Regions from separate parts of the Niveispirillum sp. KHB5.9 genome, predicted to be linked through region 2. Evidence: riboswitches for the same ligand, from Rfam matches in the RefSeq annotation. Region 2 holds a riboswitch; each other region holds the start of a gene.
The links. A riboswitch is a leader RNA that binds a small molecule or an ion and turns the genes downstream of it on or off. The one in region 2 is predicted to bind thiamine pyrophosphate.
Positions count from the first base shown of each region.

Region 1: it holds a riboswitch for thiamine pyrophosphate, as region 2 does, so the genes downstream of both, ACM9HJ_RS12590 (ABC transporter ATP-binding protein) here and thiO (glycine oxidase ThiO) in region 2, are expected to answer to the same signal.
Region 3: it holds a riboswitch for thiamine pyrophosphate, as region 2 does, so the genes downstream of both, thiC (phosphomethylpyrimidine synthase ThiC) here and thiO (glycine oxidase ThiO) in region 2, are expected to answer to the same signal.

Region 1 covers NZ_JBLTYX010000006.1:104,679-109,690, reverse strand. Annotated here, with positions in the region: gene ACM9HJ_RS12610 (hypothetical protein) at 1-154, opposite strand, end outside; gene ACM9HJ_RS12605 (DUF192 domain-containing protein) at 428-925, opposite strand; gene ACM9HJ_RS12600 (acetoin utilization protein AcuC) at 961-2,124, opposite strand; gene ACM9HJ_RS12595 (nuclear transport factor 2 family protein) at 2,185-2,685, opposite strand; TPP riboswitch at 2,810-2,914, shown strand; gene ACM9HJ_RS12590 (ABC transporter ATP-binding protein) at 2,907-3,671, shown strand; gene ACM9HJ_RS12585 (ABC transporter permease) at 3,668-4,438, shown strand; gene ACM9HJ_RS12580 (ABC transporter substrate-binding protein) at 4,435-5,012, shown strand, end outside.
Region 2 covers NZ_JBLTYX010000019.1:32,738-37,749, forward strand. Annotated here, with positions in the region: gene ACM9HJ_RS24305 (thiamine phosphate synthase) at 1-574, opposite strand, end outside; gene fmt (methionyl-tRNA formyltransferase) at 571-1,497, opposite strand; gene def (peptide deformylase) at 1,531-2,037, opposite strand; TPP riboswitch at 2,199-2,303, shown strand; gene thiO (glycine oxidase ThiO) at 2,296-3,444, shown strand; gene thiS (sulfur carrier protein ThiS) at 3,456-3,656, shown strand; gene ACM9HJ_RS24330 (thiazole synthase) at 3,658-4,428, shown strand; gene ACM9HJ_RS24335 (2-dehydropantoate 2-reductase) at 4,425-5,012, opposite strand, start outside.
Region 3 covers NZ_JBLTYX010000011.1:102,300-107,311, reverse strand. Annotated here, with positions in the region: gene ACM9HJ_RS18290 (Fur family transcriptional regulator) at 1-389, opposite strand, end outside; gene ACM9HJ_RS18285 (UbiX family flavin prenyltransferase) at 459-1,007, opposite strand; gene ACM9HJ_RS18280 (YdcH family protein) at 1,302-1,469, shown strand; gene thiC (phosphomethylpyrimidine synthase ThiC) at 1,538-3,379, opposite strand; TPP riboswitch at 3,447-3,575, opposite strand; gene ubiB (2-polyprenylphenol 6-hydroxylase) at 3,726-5,012, opposite strand, start outside.

The DNA.
Region 1 (5,012 bases), on a different contig from region 2:
GGCGGATTCGCTGCTTCTGCCGTACCGACAGGTCGGGAAGGCTCTCCACCTCCTCCATCAGCAGGTCGAGCAGGCGATGGCGCAGGCTGCGGCCGCCCTTGCGGCGGTCCTGATCCCCCTGGCGACGGTCCCCCACCGGCTGAACGCCGGTCACCGCTCGGTCCCGGTTGGGCGGGGTCACCGGCTGCGGCAGATTCTGCAGAGGGGGCGTGTAGAGTACCATATTGTCACTCTACCACGCCGTATCCTCCTGGAAATGTGCGGGTTCGGGGTATCTCCGATAGTCAGTCGCCCGCCTGCCGCATGGTGCGCCAATCAGATCGCAGCGCCGTAGGTCAGGTCGAGGGGCAAAGCCCCGAGCCCTGACATAAAAGGCTTCAAGCGATACTGTCAGGGCTCGCCTGCGGCTCGACCTGACCTACGGAAATCAATTCGGCCGTTTGACACCGAAGGCCGGATGCAGCAGCCGGTCACCCGGCCGGATGCCCAGCCTGCCCGCCAGTCCGCCATTGATTTCCAGGACGGCAATGGCCGGCCCGGCGGATGGCAGCGGCGTCAGGTCATGCGGCTTGCCATGCTGGATGTTCAGGATATAGCCATTGGCATCGACGAAGATGATATCCAGCGGGATCAGCGTGTTCTTCATCCAGAAGGCCAGCTTGCCCTCCTGATCGTTCAGGAACAGCATCCCGCGCTCATCCTCCATCTTCTGGACGAACATCAGGCCGATTTCCTGCTGCCGCGGGGTCAGGGCCAGATCGACATTGAAGGTGTGGCGATGCCCGCCCTTGCTTTCCACGACCAGCGTATCGCGGTTCAGGCCCGTCTGCGGCCCCATCTGGGCGGCGGCATCGGGGATCATGGCCGGCAGCATAGCCGGCGACAGGGACAGCAGCAGGGCAAAGACCAGACGGCGCAGCAGCATGATGGTTCCCGAAAAGGGTGGCGCTGATGCCTATCCTACCACAGATCGCGGACGCTTGCGGCTGCCTGCCGCACCATGTCGCGGATCGGGCCTTCATGCGGAGCATCGGCCAGGGTCTGGAACCAGCGCGCCGGCGGATTGCGCCCCTCCCGCCGGTCCCAGGTCAAGGATTTCAGCACCGCCCCGGCCTCCGGCGTCAGCTCGGCCTGCACCGGGTCGATGCCGTTCAGCACGGCCCAGATGCCGGCCCAGGCCCGGCCCACCGACCAGGGATTATAGCCGCCGCCGCCCACCACGATGGTGCGCGGCGCCAGCCCCACCAGATCGCCCACCGCCCGCCACAGGGCACGGTTGGACAGGGACAGGCGCGACAAGGGATCGTCGGCCAGGGCATCGGCGCCGGTCTGGATCATCATCGCCTGCGGGCGGAAGGCCACGGCCAGCGGGATGATCGCTTCCTCCACCACATGGCGGAATTCGTCATCGTTCAGCCCGGCGGGCAGCGGGATGTTGCGGGCCATGCCACCGGCCCGGTCCGCCAGCTTACCCGTATAGGGCCAACGCCCCTCCTCATGGGTGGAGATGGTCAGGACGCGTTCATCATCATGGAAGGCATCCTGCACCCCGTCGCCATGATGGGCATCCAGATCGACATAGAGGATACGGTCCAGCCCCTGGTCCAGCAGGGCCATCAGCCCCAGGACGGGCGCGTTGAAGAAGCAGAAGCCGCTAGCCCGGCCGGGCCGGGCATGGTGGGTACCGCTGGCCGGGGAATGCACCACCCCGCCATCGCGGACCAGATCGGCCGCCATTATGGCCGCCCCCGCCGCAATGGCCGGGCGCCGGTACATTTCCGGGAAGACCGGGTTTTCCAGCTTGCCCAACGCATAGCGCAGGGCCGTGTCCAGATCGACGCGCTGGTCGCGCTCCGCCCGCTGCACGGCGTCGATGTAATCGCGCTCATGGAACCGGGCCAGCTGTTCCGCCGTCGCCTGCGGGCTGTCCAGATATGCTGAATCCTCCAGCCAGCCCATGGCGCGGATCAGGTCGGTGGCGACCGTGACGCGCGGAATGGACAGCGGATGCTTCCTGCCATAGCTGGAATGGCGATAGATTTCCCCGCCCAGGTAAAGCGGTCGGGCCATCGCGTCGGGGCGCGATGCGGGGGCGGGGTCGGACAGGGCGGCGCTGTCGGGCATGATGGGCCGATCCTATGCCGCGACGCGGCATGGAACAAGTGCAGCGCACCACCCGCGACGTTATTTCACGGCCTCATGGTCATAGGAGAAGACGCGCGCCAGCTTCCAGCCATCGGGCTCCAGCCGCCAGAGCTGGGTGAAGCGGGCCTTGCCCACCAGCTTTTCCGGCCCGTCGCCCTTGCGCTCATAGAACACATGGTCGCCCTGTTCGATCACGCCGACACCGGCGATGGGATGCAGGGTCATGGTCCCGGCCACCAGTTCGCGGCGCGAGCGCCAGGCATCTGGCTTCTTTTTTTCCTCACAACCCTTCTGGTATTCCGCAACGAACGGGGCGGCCGACCGCGCCACCTCCCCGCCCTTGTCGTGGTACATCTCGAAATCCGGCATCAGCATCGCGGCGACACGGGTTGGATCGCAACCCTCGAAGAAGACCTTGAAGAACTCCGTATCGGCCTTCTCGATGGCCGCCTGCAGGGCCGGGCCTTCCGGCAGGGAGGCGGCTTGGGCGGGCAGCGCCAGGGCCGACAGGAAGGACGCGAGGATAAGGGGCTTGCGCATGGTATCTCCCGTTTCTGGCAAGGAAATTTGACACTTATCCATGCAGGTCTGCAAGGACTGTCCCCGGCCCCATGTAGGGTGCCAATGGCCTTGCGGGGCCGCCCTCTGTTTGCCATAACCAACCCACCTCACTGGGGGGAGCCGATGGTCGGCTGAGAGGTCCCGGACGGGACGACCCCTGGAACCTGATCCGGTTGAAACCGGCGTAGGGACAGTGACCCATGACCGATCCATCGGGGCCGCGCGCGGTCCCGTCCGCCCCTGCCATCCATGTCCGCGACGCCGCCATCGCCTTCGGCGGGCAGACGCTGTTCACGGGCCTGGACCTGACGGCACCGGCGGGGGCGACCACCTGCCTGCTGGGACCCAGCGGCGTGGGCAAATCCAGCCTGCTGCGCCGCATCGCCGGGCTGTTGCCGGGTGACGGCACCGTCACCGCCGATGATGATCTGCCCGTCGCCGGCCGCATCGCCTGGATGGGGCAGCAGGATCTGCTGCTGCCCTGGGCCAGTATCCTCGACAATGTCATGCTGGGGACGAAACTGCGCGGCGGCCGGATCGATGCCGCGATCCGCGATCGGGCCATGGACCTGTTGGCCGCCGTGGGGCTTGATGGCTGGGAAAAACAACGGCCCGACGCCCTGTCGGGCGGCATGCGCCAGCGCGCCGCCCTGGCCCGCACCCTGTTCGAGGATCGGCCCATCGTGCTGATGGACGAGCCCTTCTCCGCCCTGGACGCCATCACCCGCCTGGACATGCAGGATCTGGCCGCCCGCCTGCTGTCCAGCCGCACCCTGCTGATGGTCACCCATGACCCGATGGAGGCGCTGCGCCTGGGCCATCAGGTGCTGGTCCTGTCGGGCACGCCCGCACGCCTGTCCGACCCGATCACCCCGCCCGGCCCCACACCACGCGCCCCCGACCTGCCGGACCTGCTGGCGCTGCAGGGCCAATTGCTGTCCCGCCTGCGCGGAGGTGGCGCATGACCGGGCGTATCCTGCGGCCCATCATCACCCTGGCCGGACTGCTGCTGGCCTGGGCCCTGCTGGTCCGGCTCGCCGACCTGCCGCACTACATCCTTCCGGGTCCGGAATGGGTGGCCCTGCGCCTCTGGAACGACTGGGAACTGCTGGCCCACCATGCGGGATACACGGCGCTGGAGATCGTGCTGGGCCTGGTGCTGGGCACGCTCTGCGGCGGGCTGGCGGCCCTGGCCCTGACGGCGTCACAGGCGGCCCGCCGCTGGCTGCTGCCGCTGCTGCTGGCCAGCCAGGCGGTGCCCGTCTTCGCCATCGCCCCGCTGCTGGTGCTGTGGCTGGGCTATGGCATGGCGTCCAAGGTGGCCATGGCCACCCTGATCATCTTCTTCCCCGTCACGGCCAGCTTCTATGACGGCTTGCGGCGCACCGATCCCGGCTGGCTGGATCTGGCGCGCACCATGGGGGCCGGCCCCTGGGCGACCTTGCGCCATATCCGCGTGCCGGCGGCCTTGCCCGCCCTGGGCTCCGGCCTGCGCATGGCCGCCGCCGTGGCCCCCATCGGGGCGGTGGTGGGCGAATGGGTGGGGGCGTCCGCCGGCCTGGGTTATCTGATGCTGCATGCAACCGCACGGGTGCAGACCGACCTGACTTTCGCCGCCCTTTTCATCCTGGCGCTGCTGGCCGTTTGCCTGTGGCTGCTGGTGGACGTGATTTTGCGCCGGGCATTGCCCTGGCTTCCCGACAGCGTGATCAGCAAGGAAGACATGAGATGAAGATGCGTTGGATGCGGGCAATGGCCGTGGCCGCCGCCATGGCAAGTGCGGTGCCCGCCATGGCCCAGGACAAGCTGGAAGTCCTGCTGGACTGGTTCGTGAACCCCGACCATGGACCGCTCTATGTGGCCCAGGAACAGGGCTACTTCAAGGATGAAGGGCTGGCCGTCGACCTGATCGCCCCGGCCGATCCCAACGACCCGCCGCGCCTGGTGGCCGCCGGCCAGGGCGACATCGCCATCTCCTACCAGCCGCAGCTGCATTTGCAGGTCGATGCAGGATTGCCCGTGGTCCGCGTCGGCACACTGGTGGCCACGCCGCTGAATACCGTCATCGTGCTGAAGGATGGCCCCATCAAGTCCATCAAGGACCTGAAGGGCAAGAAGGTCGGCTTCTCCGTGGGCGGGTTCGAGGATGCGCTGCTGGGCGCCATGCTGGAAAAGCACGGGCTGTCGCTGAAGGACGTCACCCTGATCAATGTGAATTTCTCCCTGTCGCCGGCCCTGTTCGCGGGACAGGTGGATGCCATCGTCGGCGGCTACCGCAATTTCGAACTGAACCAGATGGCGATCGA
Region 2 (5,012 bases):
GGGCCATGGAGGACGGGTCCCGCATCGCCCCCCCCATCACCGCTCCCCCCGCCGCCCCGGCACCGATGCAGGCGGCGATAGTACCGGCATCGACACCACCCAGGGCCAGGGTGGGCAGGGGCAGGTCGGCCAGCACAGCCGGTCCCAGGGCCGGGCCATATCCCGGCTTGGACACGGTCAGGAAGATGGGGCTGAGCGTGGCGTAATCGGCGCCGGCCCTGGCTGCCGCCTCGACACCGGCCCGGTCGTGACAGGACGCGCCGATCAGAGCTTCAGGCCCCAGCAAGGCCCGGACGGCGGCGATGTCGGCGCCATCGGGCAGATGCACCCCGTCGCAGAGCGGGGCCAGGTCGGGATCGCCATGGATGGTCAGGATGCCGCCGACATCGGCCAGTATTGGCTTCAGGGCGCGCAGCAGGTCGACCTGTTCGGTAGCGGGCAGGTCCTTCTCCCGCAGGCTGACCCACCGGCACCCGGCCGCGACGCAGGTCTTCACCACCGGCAGCAGCCCATCCACGGCCTGCGTCCGGTCGGTGATCAGCAGCAGGGGCGGATTGGGCAGGGGGCGCGTCACGCGATCAGCTTTCCCCCGACCACATGCGGATAACCGCGCAGGAAGGCGCCGCCATCGACCGGACCCTTGCCCGGCCGCTGCACACGAACCAGCCGCAGGGCCCCATCGCCACAGGCCAGCGTCGGGCCGGCATCCAGCAACGTCCCCGGCTCGCCCTTCCCATCCACGGGCAAGGTTTCCAGCACCTTCAGCTTCTCGCCATTGGAGAGGTCGATCCAGGTGCCGGGCCAGGGGGTCAGGCCGCGCACCTGCCGGTCCAGCTCCGCCGCCGGGCGGGACAGGTCCAGCCGCCCCTCCTCCTTGGCCAGCTTGGCGGCATAGGTCACGCCCGCTTCCGGCTGCGGCACCGGCTTCAGCGACGCATCCGCGATGCCGGGAAGTGCTTCCACCATCAGCCGCGCCCCCATGCTGGCCAGCGCGTCATGCAGTTCCGCCGCGTTCATCCGGGGTGTGATCGGCAGAGCATCCTTCAGCAGCATGGCACCGGTATCCAGCCCGGCATCCATCTGCATGATTGTCACGCCCGTCTCCGCATCGCCGGCCAGGATCGACCGCTGGATCGGCGCCGCCCCCCGCCAGCGCGGCAGCAGGCTGGCATGGACATTCACGCAGCCCAGACGCGGCGCATCCAGGATCGCCTGCGGCAGGATCAGCCCATAGGCGGCGACGATGGCGCAATCGAGATTGAGCGCGGCAAAGGCTTCCTGTTCATCCGCCTTGCGCAGGCTCTTGGGGGTGCGGACCTCAATCCCCAGGGCTTCGGCCCGGCGATGCACGGGGCTGGCATGCAATTGCTGCCCGCGCCCGGCGGGACGCGGCGGCTGGGAATAGACGCAGACGACCTCATGCCCGGCCGCGACCAGGGCATCCAGGATAGAGACGGAGAAATCCGGCGTGCCCATGAAGGCGAGACGCAGCGGCATGGGGAACCTTCCGGGCTATGGGAACGGGTGCGCTTACTTCCGCGCCTTGTTGTATTTGCGCAGGATCATGTTGCGCTTCAGCGACGACAGATGGTCGATGAACAGCACGCCGTTCAGATGGTCGATCTCATGCTGGATGCAGGTGGCCAGCAGCCCGTCGGCATCCATCTCCCGCACCTCGCCCGCCCGGTCGACATAGCGCACGCGCACCATCTTGGGCCGGGTCACATCGGCATAGATCTCCGGGATGGACAGGCACCCTTCCTGGGTCACGGCCAGCTCGTCCGAGGTCCAAATCAGTTCCGGATTGACCATGGCAATGGGGTCGGGTTTTTCCGTGCGCTGGTCGGTGACATCCACCACGATCAGCCGCTCCAGCAAACCGATCTGCGGGGCGGCCAGGCCGATGCCCGGCGCCTTGTACATGGTCTCCAGCATGTCATCCATCAGGCCCACCACGCGGCCATCGACATTGGCCAGCGGCTTGCACTTGGTCTTCAGGCGGGTGTCGGGAATGGTCAGGATAGGCAGCAGCGACATGGGAGGTGGTTCCGAGGGGGTCTGGACGGCGGATAGGGCACAATGTCCCATATGGGGCAGATATGCGCGCACGCGGCCAATGGTCAAGCGCGATCCGGGCGGGGCGGAATTGCCACGCCTCATCCCCTTGCATTCCGTCCGTGACAGGCCCATGACATAGCGCATGGACCCTGGGGTGCCGCATGGCCTAACGGTCGCGGCTGAGATCACACCCATAGAACCTGATCCGGGTCATGCCGGCGAAGGGAGAAGGCGGAAATGACATCCTATAAACCCGTGAGCAAGCCGCGCGTCGCCATCATCGGCGGCGGCATCATCGGCATGTCCATCGGCTGGCGCCTGGCCCAACAAGGGGCCGAGGTCGAGATTTTCGAGCGCGCCAAGGCCGGGCAGGCGGCCAGCCGGGCCGCCGCCGGCATGCTGGCGGCCGGCGTGGAAGCGGAACCGGGCGAACAGTCGCTGCTACCGCTCTGCCTGGAAAGCCAGGCTCGCTGGCCGGGCTTTGCACAGGAGTTGGAGGCGCTGACCGGCATACCCGTCGGCCTGCGTACCGAGGGCACGCTGGTCGTGGCCAGCACCCGGGACGAGGTGGAACTGCTGCGGTCGAACTATGAATTCCAGCGCAAGCTGGGCCTGGACCTGTCCTGGCTGACCGGTGCCGCCGCCAAGGAGCGGGAGCCGTTCTTGAACCCGCGCACCGCCGCCGGCATCTTCAGCCCCAAGGATGGGCAGGTGGATAACCGCCTGGCCAGTGCTGCCCTGCGCGTGGCAATGGAGAAGACCGGCGCGCGCCTTTACGAGGGGGTGGAGGTCACGGGCCTGGATGTCCAGGGTGGCCGTGTGCGGGGTGTCGTGCTGGGTGACCGGGTGGTGCCCGCCGATCAGGTGGTGATCGCCGCCGGCGCCTGGTCGAAGCTGATCCCCGGTCAGGCCAGCCCGCCGCCGGTGCGGCCGGTGAAGGGACAGATGATGTCACTCACCATGGACCCGGCCAATCCGCTTTTGACCCATGTCGTCTGGGCGCCCAAATGCTATCTGGTGCCGCGCATCGATGGCACCCTGATCATCGGGGCGACGACGGAGGAGAAGGGGTTCGACGCGCAGATGACGGCCGGTGGGGTGCTGGCCCTGCTGGATGCCGCCTGGCGGGCCCTGCCGGGGGTGGAGGAACTGCCCATCAAGGAGATGTGGACGGGCCACCGCCCCGGTTGCCGCGACGATGCGCCCATATTGGGCATGGCGCCGGGCCTGGATGGCTTGGTGCTGGCCACCGGCCATCACCGCAACGGCATCCTTCTGGCCCCGATCACGGCCGACGCCATATCCTCCTTGGTCCTGACCGGCCGGACCGACCCGCATATCGCCCCCTTCGGGGCCGACCGTTTCAACGCCGCCCGTGCGGCGTGAAGGATGGGAACATGATCATCATCAATGGCAAGGATCGCCAGCCCGACGATTACGCCCTGACCGCCGTGATGGCGGCGGATGGGGTCGATCCGGGGGCGCGCGGCATCGCCGTGGCCGTCAATGACAGTGTGGTGCCGCGTGGCCGCTGGGCCGATACGGTGCTATCCCCCGGCGACCGGGTGGAAATCGTCAAGGTTCTGCAAGGTGGTTGAGATGAAGGATCCACTGAAGATCGCCGGCCAAAGCTTCCGGTCGCGCCTGTTCCTAGGCAGCGCCGGCTATCCCAACCAGCAGGTGTTCCTGGACAGCCTGGAAGCCTCGGGCGCTGAAATCCTGACCGTCTCCGTCCGTCGGGCCGACCTGACGGGCTATGGCGAGGGGCTGCTGGATCTGGTGGCAGGCCGAGTCTGGCTGCTGCCCAACACCGCCGGCTGTTCCACGGTCAAGGATGCCGTGCTGACCGCGCAGCTGGCGCGGGAGGCGATGGACACCAACTGGATCAAGCTGGAACTGATCGGCGACCGCGAGACGCTTTACCCCGACGTGGAACAGTTGCTGCGCGCGGCGGATGAGCTGGTGCGCGACGGGTTCGTGGTTCTGCCTTATTGCACCGACGATCCCATCATCTGCCGCCGGCTGGCCGATGTCGGTTGCGCCGCCGTCATGCCGCTGGGCGCACCGATCGGCACGGGGCTGGGCATCCTCAATCCTTACAATATCGAAATGATCTGCCGGAACAGTAGCGTTCCCGTGGTGCTGGATGCCGGGATCGGCACCGCCAGCGACGCGGCGTTGGCCATGGAGCTGGGCTGTGACGCGGTGCTGCTGAACACAGCCGTATCGAAAAGTATCGATCCCGTAATGATGGCCGCCGCCATGCGCGCCGGCGTGGAAGGCGGGCGCATGGCACGGCTGGCGGGGCGTATCCCCAAGCGGCTGCGGGCCGAGGCGTCGAGCCCGGAACTGGGGCTGATCGGGACCTAAACCGCCCCCGCCGCCAACCCTGGCGACCCGGCCCCCGCCTGTTCCGCCGCCCGGATCAAATCCCGGACCCGGCGGTTGACGGGGGCGTCCAGCCCGTGCCGTTCGGCCAGATCGATCACCGCCCCCTGCAGCCGGTCGATCTCGGTCGGCCGATGGCGCTCCAGGTCTTCCCACATCGACGACCGCGCCAGCGGATCGATGGACAGCATGCGCCGTGCCGCCAGTCGGAATAGCGGATCGGGCAGGCACAGCAGCCACGGCAGCAGGTGCGGTGCCAGGGCGGCAGACTTGGCCGGCTTGATCCCCGCCCGCCGCAATGCCCGCAGCCCTTCCCATTGCTGGTGTGCCAGCAGAAGGCGCCAGGGCCGGGCCGCCACCTGCTGCGCCAGCGGCAGGCCGGACAGGGCGTTCAGCGCATTGTTCAAATTGATCAGCAGCTTGCCCCACAGGACCGCGTCCATGTCGGCGCTTTCCGCCACGGGCAGGCCCGGCACGTCCAGTTCCGCGCGCACGCCATCCTGCCCCGCCGCGATCATGATCCGCCCGCCGGTTCCCCGATGGAACCGCCCGTCGGGCAGTTGCAC
Region 3 (5,012 bases), on a different contig from region 2:
TCGGTCAGTTCCTGGGCATTGCCGCAGCAGGAGCAGACCAGGAACTGGCCCGTATGGAGGGTGCCCGGATCGGGGCAGCCGACAAAGGCGTTCTGGCTTTCGATGCGGTGGATCAGCCCCTGTTCCAGCAGGAAATCCAGCGCGCGATAGACGGTCAGGGGCGCCACCCGCTTCCCGTCGGCCGACAGGTCTTCCAGGATGGCATAGGCGCCGCGCGGCTTGTGGCTGGACCAGACCAGCTCCAGCACGCGGGCCCGCTGCGCCGTCAACCGCACGCCGCGTTCGGCGCACAGCGCATCGGCGCGGCCCAGCGCATCCTTGACGCAGGCGCCATGGTCGTGGCGCACCGCATGGTCATGGGAATGGTCGTGATGGTGATGGGCGGACATCGGGGCCGGGCCTTCGGGGAACGACAGCGCCAATGTAGGGATGCGGGCGGGGAAAGGAAAGCGGCCCCGTCACTCGCCCCAGCGCCGCACCAGCCCGGTATCGATGTCGAACAGGTCCAGCACCCGGCCGATACTATGGTCGACCATGTCGTCCAGGCTCTGCGGCATGGCGTAGAAGGCGGGGACCGGCGGATAGACCACGGCCCCCATCTCCGTCACCGCCGCCATGCTGCGGATATGGCCCAGATGCAGCGGCGTCTCGCGCAGCATCAGCACCAGCCGGCGTCGCTCCTTCAGCACCACGTCGGCGGCGCGGGTCAGCAGCGTGCTGGTGACCCCCGTCGCGATCTCCGACATCGACCGCACCGAACAGGGTGCGACGATCATGCCCATGGTGCGGAAGCTGCCGGACGCGATGGCCGCACCGATATCGGCAGGGGCATAGACCGTATGGGCTATCGCCTTTATATCGGCGGGCTTCAGCCCCGACTCGTGCGCACAGGTCACCTCTGCAGACCTGCTCATTACGAGGTGGGATTCGATGCCAAGCCGGCGTAACGTTTCCAGCAGGCGTATGCCGTAAACAACGCCCGATGCCCCGCTGATCCCGACGATCATCCGTCGGGGCGGTGGTACCAAAGGGTGCTGGTCAGGACCGGATGAACCGGCCGGCTGTGGGAGGTGATCTGCCATGGAGGTGATGTAACGCCCCCGATGGTTTTCGTCCAGGGTGGTAGTCCGCCCCTCGAAAAACCCGTTCGACCTATCCATATGCGTAGCACGGGCGTGACGATTCCATGTCAGGATCGTGACCCCGTGGTTAACGGATTTAAGGAAGGCCCCAGCCGCGTTTCAGGTACCAACAACCTAGACTGGTCAGTTGTTCCATCGCAGAATCGAAGGAGAGGCCGTATGTTGTTCCCCGAGCGTGTTGAATCCCTGCGTAGCAAGCACGAGACCCTGGATCGGGAGGTGCGGATGGAATCTCGCCGTCCCCTGCCGGACACAACGACCCTGACCCGCCTGAAAATGGAAAAATTGCGCGTGAAGGAGGAGATGGATCGTCTGGCCCGCGCCTGACGGCATCTCCGGCCTGATCGGCCTTGGGAAAGGCCCCCGTCCGCACGCCGGACGGGGGCTTTTTCGTCTCAGTGATGATCTTCCGGGATCGGCTTGTCCGACAGGTAAACCTGCCCACCGGCCTCCTTGAACTGGGCCGACATCGCAGCCATCCCCTCCTGGGCGGCGGCATAATCCCGCACTTCCTGCGTGATCTTCATGGAGCAGAATTTCGGGCCGCACATGGAGCAGAAATGGGCCAGCTTCGCCCCTTCCGCTGGCAGGGTCTGGTCGTGGTATTTCTCCGCCGTCTCCGGGTCCAAAGACAGGTTGAACTGGTCCCGCCAGCGGAACTCGAACCGCGCCCGGCTTAGGGCGTCGTCCCGCTCCTGTGCCCCCGGATGGCCCTTGGCCAGATCGGCGGCATGGGCGGCCAGCTTGTAGGTGATGACCCCGACCTTCACATCGTCGCGGTCGGGCAGGCCCAGATGTTCCTTGGGCGTGACATAGCAGAGCATGGAAGTGCCGAACCAGCCGATCATGGCCGCACCGATGCCGCTGGTGATGTGGTCGTACCCCGGCGCGATGTCGGTGGTCAGCGGCCCCAGCGTATAGAAGGGGGCCTCGCCGCAGACCTTCAGCTGCTTGTCCATGTTGGCCTTGATCTTGTGCATGGGCACATGGCCCGGCCCCTCGATCATCACCTGCACGTCATGCTTCCAGGCGATCTGGGTCAGCTCGCCCAGCGTGTCCAGCTCCGCGAACTGCGCGGCGTCATTGGCATCGGCGATGCTGCCGGGCCGCAATCCGTCACCCAGCGAGAAGGCGATGTCATACGCCTTCATGATCTCGCAGATCTCCTCGAAATGGGTGTAGAGGAAATTCTCCTTGTGATGGGCCAGGCACCATTTGGCCATGATGGAGCCGCCACGGCTGACGATACCCGTCACGCGCTTGGCGGTCAGCGGGATATGGGCCAGGCGTACGCCGGCATGGATGGTGAAATAATCCACCCCCTGCTCCGCCTGCTCGATCAGCGTGTCGCGGAACAGCTCCCAGGTCAGGTCCTCGGCCTTGCCATTGACCTTCTCCAGCGCCTGATAGATCGGTACGGTGCCGATGGGCACGGGGCTGTTGCGGATGATCCATTCGCGGATCGTGTGGATATTGCGGCCGGTGGACAGGTCCATCACCGTATCCGCACCCCAGCGGATGGCCCAGACCAGCTTGTCCACCTCGTCGGCGACCGAGGAGGTGACGGCCGAATTGCCGATATTGGCGTTGATCTTCACCAGGAAGTTCCGGCCGATGATCATCGGCTCCGTCTCCGGGTGGTTGATATTGTTGGGGATGATGGCCCGGCCGCGCGCGATCTCCTCCCGCACGAATTCCGGGGTCACGTAATCGGGAATGCTGGCCCCGAAATCCTCTCCATCCCGGACCGCCTGCTCCGCCATCCGCTTACGGCCCAGATTCTCGCGGATGGCGACATACTCCATCTCCGCGGTGATGATGCCCTGGCGGGCATAATGCAGCTGGCTGACATTGGCCCCCGGCCGGGCCCGCAGCGGCCGGCGGCCGGCACGGTCGAACAGCGGCACGGGGCTCTCCTGCCCCTCGCGCAGCCCATTATCCTCCGGCTTCACCTCGCGGCCCTCATAGGCCTCGACATCGTTGCGCCCCACCACCCAGAAGCGGCGCAACTCGGGCAGGCCCAGGCGGATATCGGTGCGCACGGCGGGGTCGGTATAGGGGCCGGACGGATCATAGACCCGCACCGGCGCCTCGTTGGCGCTGGGTGAAAGGTCGATCTCGCGCATGGCCACGCGGATGCCGGGGAATTGCTCCCCGGCCACATGGATCTTGCGGCTGGCCGGCAGCGGGCCGGTGGTGACCCGGAATTCGGGATCGGTAATGTTGGTATCTGGCATCTGGACCTCCCTTGATATGGAGATCCGGGCATGCGCACGGGGTGCGGCGGCACGAGCGGGGCAGATCAGGCCCCTATGCTTCCATCCCTACGCCGGTACGACCCGGATCAGGTTCGAAGGGTTCCCGCGCCGGTGCCGCCTGCTGGCGGTCCATGCGGTGTCTCAGCCCCTTGCCGGGGTTCCCCTTGGACGGGAGGGAAGGTGCGTGTGAAGGGGGTGGCGTGTCAAGCCGGATGGTTCGCCAGGACGGCCTACAGCCGTCCTGGCGGCGACCGCCGCCGCGCCGCTCGTGCGGCGTAAGCCAAGCCCACGGATGTGGGCGCCGGCGATTGAGGAATACGAAAAACTAAAGAAGGGCGGCCATCAGACCGGCCGCCGCCAGCAGCAGCCCAGCCCAGCCCAGCCGGCGCCAGCGGCGGCCTTCCCGCTCGCGCGATGCGGCCAGAACCGCCACCGACTCGGGATGTAGGCGCATGCCGCCGCCTTCGACCAGCACGTTGGCCGCATGCTCCAGGTCGCGGACCAGAGTGGGCAACCGCCGCGCGATGCCGGCGACATTGGTCAGCAGGTCGGCGACGCGCGCCTCCGGCCCCCTATTCTCGATCATCCAGCTGGTGATCAGGGGTCGGGCCAGTTCCCACATGTTCACATGCGGGTTCAGGACGCGGCCCATGCCTTCCGCCGTCAGCATGCTTTTCTGCAGCAGCAGCAGCTGGGGCTGCGTCTCCATCTGGAACTTCTCGGTGACGGCGAACATCTGGGCCAGCAACCGGCCAACCGAGATGTCGGACAGGGGGCGTCCATGCAGCGGTTCGCCGATGGAGCGGACAGCCTGCTTGAACAGTTCCTGGTCCTGGCTGGCCGGCACGAAGCCGGCATCGAAATGCACCTTGGCCACCAGGTCATAATCGCGGTTCAGGAAGCCGATCAGCATGTCGGCCAGATAGAGCCGCGTCTGCCGGTCGATCCGGCCCATGATGCCGAAATCGACCGCGATCAGCCTTCCTTGCTCTGTCACGAACATGTTGCCGGGATGCATGTCCGCATGGAAGAAGCCGTCGCGGAACACTTGGTTGAAGAAGGCGTCCGCCGCATGGGCCAGCAGCCGATCCGCCTGCAGCCCGGCCGCCCTGATCTCTTCCACCCGGTCGATGGAAAAGCCGATGACGCGCTCCTGGGTCATCACCCGCCGGGCCGTGCGGTCCCAGTCGATGGCGGGCACGCCGAACGTTTGGTCGCCCTTGAAATTCTCCGCCAGTTCGGACGCGGCCGCCGCCTCCATCCTGAGATCCATCTCCAGCGCCACGGTGCGGGCGAAGGTCTCCACCACCGCCACCGGCTTCAGCCGGCGCAGCTTGGGCTGCACCCGCACGGCCCAGCCGGCCAGCCACAGCAGCAGGTCGATATCCCGCTGGAACGCCGCCTCGATCCCCGGCCGCAGCACCTTCACCGCGACAAGGCGGCCATCATGGGTCTCGGCGAAATGCACTTGGGCGATGCTGGCCGCCGCCACGGCATTGTCGTCGAAGCGGGCGTAAAGCTCGGCGATGGTCCGGGCCAGTTCCGCCTCGATGATGGCGCGGGCATCGGCGCCGGGAAAGGCCGGCAACCGGTCGCGCAGTTCGGCCAGATC